Regions from separate parts of the Methylomusa anaerophila genome, predicted to be linked through region 2. Evidence: predicted binding sites of a transcription regulator. Region 2 holds the regulator's gene; each other region holds the start of a gene.

Region 1 (2,209 bases), 540 kb from region 2:
CTAATCAGTGTTGATATTACTATAGCCCCGGATAGTTACCAAATTGATATTTACGACAATGGAGTTGGACTGCCGAAAGATTTTAATCTGCAGACCACCAACAGTCTCGGTCTGCAAATTGTGAGGACTCTCGTTGAAACCGATCTTGGCGGCAAGTTTAGGATTTATTCCGATACTGGAACTCACGCCTCAGTTATTATTCCGCGACTTGCAGAAAGTGCAAAAGGAGACTAAGGAGGTTGGCAATATGGAATCTTTGCGGATTGTAATCGCGGATAATGAATCCATTATCCGGATGGACTTAAAAGAACTGTTGGAGGAGGCCGGGCATAGCATAGTTGGAGAAGCAGCGGACGGAATCAAGGCTGTGGAACTGGCTCGTAAACATAACCCGGATCTTGTTATTATGGACATTAAGATGCCGGAAATGGATGGTATTACAGCAGCCAAGATCATTTCAAATGAAAAAATAGCTCCGGTTTTACTACTGACAGCCTTTAGTCAGAAGGAAATTGTGGAAAAGGCAAAAGATTCCGGCGTACTTGCCTACCTGGTGAAACCGGTAAAAGAAGCTAACCTATTTCCGGCTATGGAGATTGCGTTATCAAGATTTCAGGAGTTTGCGGAACTGGAAAAGGAATTGGAAGAAGTTAAGAATTCATTGGAGACTCGTAAAATACTCGATCGTGCCAAAGGAATTCTTATGGATGCCTATAGCCTTACTGAGAGTGAGGCCTATAGGCGTATTCAGCAATACAGTATGAGCAAACGCAAGTCTATTCGGGAAGTGGCGGAGGCTATTGTTGAGTCTGCCACTCGCAAACGGTAGTAAAAACTATTCACGTTAAGAGGGGAACTGCTTATAAGCCGCCATCTGCGTCGTTGTTCCTGCGGTCCTCACTACAGCGTACAACCGGTACGCTTCCGTTCCGGTCCTCGTTGCGCCTAGCATCTAACGACTTCTAAGCAGTTCGGGGCAGTTAATAAGCTAGGTAGATACAAGCTTAACTACTCGTTAAGATGGAAACTGCTGGATAACCGCCGTCTGTATCGGCTCTTGCGGTGCTCGCTCCAACCGATCTAAGTAGTTAGCTTATCTCCATCTGATGGCACGGACCTCCGGTACGCCTTTGCTCTGGCTTCTCGGTATGAAAATTTATTTTCAGGTATAGTTCATGGCAGTTGTTAAGTTGAGTTGATACGGTGATTTTCAAAGGGTAAAGCAGCCTGTGCTCTACCTTTTTTTGTTTTTTACAAAAAATTTATGAATTTCTGGGCAAAATGCTCTTGATTTTTAGAGCGTTTTTTTATATTATAATTTATGGAATTAGCACTCAATGTTAGTGAGTGCTAACAATAAACAGTTGAAAATTATTACACTATAAAGGGAGGTTTTCTCACATGATTAAGCCGTTAGGCGACAGAGTAGTAATCGAGGCTTTGGAAAAGGAAGAAGTTACCAAAAGTGGAATTGTCCTGCCGGACACCGTTAAGGAAAAGCCGCAAGAAGGTAAAATTGTGGCTGTCGGTACCGGGAAAGTATTGGATAACGGTCAGCGGATTGCGCTTGATGTTAAAGCCGGTGACAAAGTTATTTTTTCCAAATATGCCGGTACTGAAGTTAAGATTGATGGTAAAGAGTACCTCATTCTCAGCGAAAGAGATATCCTGGCAATAGTTGAATAGTTGAATAATATTAAACCGAAACGAAAGGAAGGTAATACATAATGGCTAAGCAAATTATTTTTGATGAAGAAGCACGTCGTGCACTGGAAAAAGGTGTTAACGCCCTTGCCAACGCTGTTAAAATAACTCTTGGACCTAAAGGTCGTAACGTTGTTCTGGACAAAAAATTCGGTGCTCCTACCATTACTAATGACGGCGTAACCATCGCCCGTGATGTTGAACTTGAAGATCCCTTCGAAAATATGGGTGCTCAACTTGTTAAAGAAGTTGCCACCAAAACGAATGACGTAGCCGGTGACGGTACTACTACCGCTACTCTCTTGGCTCAAGCCATGATCCGCGAAGGTATGCGCAATGTTGCCGCAGGTGCCAACCCCATGATTCTCAAAAAAGGTATTGAAAAGGCCGTTGAAGTACTTGTCAGCGAGATTAAAGCAAGCTCTAAAAAAATTGAGACTAAAGATGCTATTGCCCAGGTTGCGTCTATTTCCGCCGCTGACGCTGAAATTGGCAAGCTGATTGC
Region 2 (2,209 bases):
CCACTCCTTTTACCGGGGACAGCGCACAGGCAATGTTGTTGATGTGGGGGAATATATTGAGCGGTTAAACGATAACTGTTCGCCTGTTAGTATTACCGAGCATCCTGGTAGAGATCAAGCTATGGCTGAATATATCTTTTTATCTTTGCGCACAACGGAAGGCCTTTTACTGCCGGACTTTTCCCTTGAATTTGGCGCAGATTTTATTAAAAAATATCAACCGGTAATAACACGCCTTTCCAACCAGGGCCTGTTGGCTATTAAAAAAAATAAGATAGCGTTGACTCCCCTGGGAATGAAATATGGCAATATTGTATTTCGCAGTTTTTTACCTGATTAGAGACCTTCATATATCTTGACATTAGACCCATAGAGTGGTATTTTCTTATATAGATATTAGCACTCGATTCATTCGAGTGCTAACAATGGAAGGTGGAGCAGATGCTGGATGAAAGGAAAAGGAGAATTTTACAGGCAATAATAGATGACTATATTTCCACCGCCGAACCAGTTGGCTCAAGAACTATCGCTAGAAAATACGAACTTGGCATTAGTCCGGCTACTATTCGCAACGAGATGGCAGATCTGGAGATACTTGGTTATCTTGAGCAGCCTCATACCTCTGCCGGACGGATACCTTCAGCCAAAGGATATCGCTTTTATGTTGACTGCCTGTTATCGCCGCCGCAAATTTCCGAGCGGGATATTGCAATAATTGATAATTGGTACCAGACAAAAGTTCGCCGGATTGAGGAAGTTTTCCAGGAAACAGCTAAAATTCTTTCGCGCGTAACCCGGAATATTTCTCTGGTTCTGGCACCGCAAATATCTCAGTGTACCTTCAAATACCTACAGTTTTTACCTTTGGATGAGCGGCGTTCAATTGTCGTTATTGTCACGAGCAATGGCTTGCTAGAGAACAAAATCATTGAAATTCCTGAAGGGTTAAGCAATGACGATCTGCATGTGGTTGCTTCCGGGATTAATAACCGGCTGGGTGGGTTGTCGTTAGATCGGATTAAGTCTTCATTATTAAAAGAAATACAGCGGGATATTCTAGCTGATCCCGGCCTTTTTGAAACTGCGCTGGGGCTCTTGATCTATGCTCTTACGGCTGAGAAAAATGAAAAAATATACCTTGGCGGTACGACTCAGGTTCTAAACCAGCCGGAATTCAGGGATGTTGACAAGGTAAAAGACCTTCTATCCATGCTGGAGGAAGAGAAGCTGTTATGTGATATTTTGCATACGAATGAAAGTGACGGTGTAATTGTAACAATTGGTCATGAAAACAAGTTTTCGGGTATTCATGATTGCAGCGTTGTTCAAGCAACTTACCGCGTCGAAGGACAGATTGTGGGAACTGTAGCCGTATTAGGCCCTACGAGAATGGAATATGGTAAAACAATGGCTGTGCTGGAATTTATGCATAAGCACTTGGGTGAAATATTAAGTAAATACAAATTAATATAAACTTTGCAATTGTAATTGTGGCCGATATTTTCCGGTATTTCAACAATAGCAATCATAATTTAAGCAAGCAACTTTGATTAAACTGGATTAGACTGGATTGGAGGATAATTGGATGAATCTTAAACAAGCAGGCAGTGGCGCTGACGTAGATGAGCGTTTGGCAGCGTTAATGACCAATGCTAACGCCGTGAGGGCTATTACTGCCGCCGTCGAAGGTACAATTGGCCCCAAAGGGCTTGATACTATGCTGGTAGACCGATTCGGTGAAGTAATTATTACCAACGACGGTGTAACGATCTTGGATAAGATGGATGTAAACCATCCGGCCGCTAAAATGCTCATTAACATTGCTAAAGCTCAGCAAGCGGAGGTTGGCGACGGCACTACCACCGCAACGATTATGGCCGGTACTCTTGTTGCCGAGGGTGTTAGTCAGGTAATACGGGGTGTGCCGGTGGCCAGAGTAATTGAAGGAGTTAAATATGGAGTTGCCCATGTTATAAAAGCGATCAAGGAGCGAGGGCGCCAAGTAAATGATATTGATGACCCGATTTTACGTCGAATCGCAATGATTGCCGGTAGAGAACATGAGGATATTGCCGATTTGGTAGTGGAAGCCGCGCGCCTGATCGGTGTCGGTAAGTTATCCGAAAATACATTTAAATTATCGGAAATAATAACCGCTGAAGCCGGTGCGGATAATGAAGTATTTATGGGCGTTATTGTTAATCAGGAA
Region 3 (2,209 bases), 630 kb from region 2:
TACTTGTACGTATGCATCGTTTATTAACTCGTTCTTAAATAAATAAAACAGTTATTAAAAAGTTATAATGTTATAAAGTTATCTCTGGCAAAATAAACTTTTGATTACCCCCTAAAACCATTATAGTATTACAGTTTCCGGAAATCAATATATCATTTAGAAATTTTTCCTCATTATTACTATATTACCATATTACCATATTGCTATATTGCCATCATTAGAGTTCTTACATTTTGCAATACCGCTGATTAATAATCTATACGTCTATAGGATAAATAATCAACTTTTTCCCGTCAACAAAATCAATGTTAATTATAGGTTAATAACGCTGCTTAAGCTTCAAACCGTCTATGACAAATTTAGCATAAATGATATAATTATCTAAAGAAAACAACTATTTAGCAATATCGTTAATGTTCTTTACAAAATATTCAGTACATTTTTTGCTTTCTGCCAATTTCTATTTATTACCTTTATTATACAAAGACAAAGCTCGCGCAATATTAAGATAATGTTAATTATTCGCAAACTAGGATTCTGGACAATATGTAGTACAATATAAAAAGGAAAAATAGATTGCATATACAATAGCTATTTAAATATAAGCAGCAATAAAATGCCATTATTTAAACAAAATTATGGTACAACCAAATTGATTTCGAAAAAAAATTAGAGTATTATATAAACAAAATTAGCACTCATATCACAAGAGTGCTAACAACATATATGGAATTCAAAAATGATTTTTATCCTGGCATTGCGATTGTGCAATTGTAATCATAAATCATTTTTGAAGACTATATAGATTCGTACTAAGCCAGATTAAATTATAAGGAAAAAGGAGATTTGATATATGGTTCAAGAAGCAATCTCTAAGGAAACCCGGGAGTTTCAAGCTGAAACCAAGCAACTGTTGGACCTGATGGTTCATTCCATTTACACCAACCGGGAGATTTTTTTGCGGGAACTAATTTCCAATGCCTCGGATGCCATTGATAAGATCCGGTTTGAATCCTTAACCAACCTGGATCTGTTGGCGGGAGATTCCGACTTTGAAATTGTGATCGAGCCTGATGAAACCGCTAATACCTTAACCATCTCGGACAATGGAATGGGCATGATCTATGACGAAGTTATCGACAACATTGGCACGATCGCCAAATCAGGAACCAAGGCTTTTCTGGAAAAACTGAAGGAAAAGGAAGCAGCTCCGGACAATGAATTGATTGGCCAGTTTGGGGTAGGTTTTTATTCTGCCTTCATGGTTGCCGATAAAGTAACTTTGATTACCCGTGCCCCCGGCCAGGAAAAAGGAGTCAAGTGGGAGTCCACCGGCGACGGCAGGTATACCATTGAAGAGTTTGCTAAAGAAAAACGGGGTACCACTATTATTTTGACCCTCAACGAAGAATATCGCTCCGCCGAGCACCCCGGCGAAAATTATTTAAACCGCTACACCATTCAAAGTTTGGTAAAAAAATACTCCGATTATATTCGTTATCCCATTAAGATGAATTTCATCAAAGAGGAAAAACCGCGAGACGCAGACGGAAAAATAATAGAAGACGAGCCGGCGGCACAGGTTATCGAACTCCGCACTCTGAACTCCATGACTTCTTTGTGGACCCGCAATAAAAATGAAATTAAAAAAGAAGAATATGATGAATTATATAAAAACCTCTTCCATGACTGGGAAGACCCGCTGGAAATCATCCATTCCAAAGTAGAAGGCACCGTAGAATACACTACTTTGCTGTTCATTCCCGCCCATGCACCGTTGGATTTCTACCAGCGGGACTTTTCATACGGAATTCAGCTCTACTCCAAGAACGTCTTTATCATGAGCAACTGCCAGGATCTTCTCCCCGAATATTTAAGGTTTATGCGGGGATTAGTCGATTCTCCCGACTTTTCCCTCAACATCTCCCGTGAGCTGCTCCAGCACAGCAAACAATTGAAACTTATCGGCAAAAACCTGGAAAAAAGCGTATTAAAAACTCTGGAAAATTTACTGACAAAAGATCGTCCCAAATACGAGAAGTTCTGGAAGCAATTCGGCGAAGCCATCAAAACCGGAATATATACAGATTTTCAAAGCCGGGACAAGCTGCAGGATTTGTTGCTTTTCTCTTCTTCTCGCTCAGCCGATGAGCTGACAACCTTGGATGATTATGTAAAACGGATGCCGGAGAATCAAAAAGTCATTTAT

The links. Region 2 encodes HrcA, which represses chaperone genes, less so after heat shock. Its sites were predicted from a motif close to TGTTAGCACTCNNNNNNNNNGAGTGCTAACA; they were not measured.
Region 1: groES (co-chaperone GroES) is a predicted target of HrcA. The motif match lies at 1,326-1,356, and genes of this name have one in related genera.
Region 3: htpG (molecular chaperone HtpG) is a predicted target of HrcA. The motif match lies at 690-720, and genes of this name have one in related genera.

What each region holds. Positions count from the first base shown of each region.
Region 1 is NZ_AP018449.1:3,270,490-3,272,698, forward strand. It holds gene MAMMFC1_RS14745 (sensor histidine kinase) at 1-234, shown strand, start outside; gene MAMMFC1_RS14750 (ANTAR domain-containing response regulator) at 248-829, shown strand; gene groES (co-chaperone GroES) at 1,402-1,686, shown strand; gene groL (chaperonin GroEL) at 1,728-2,209, shown strand, end outside.
Region 2 is NZ_AP018449.1:3,805,761-3,807,969, forward strand. It holds gene hemW (radical SAM family heme chaperone HemW) at 1-340, shown strand, start outside; gene hrcA (heat-inducible transcriptional repressor HrcA) at 442-1,473, shown strand; gene MAMMFC1_RS17140 (TCP-1/cpn60 chaperonin family protein) at 1,586-2,209, shown strand, end outside.
Region 3 is NZ_AP018449.1:3,175,245-3,177,453, reverse strand. It holds gene htpG (molecular chaperone HtpG) at 854-2,209, shown strand, end outside.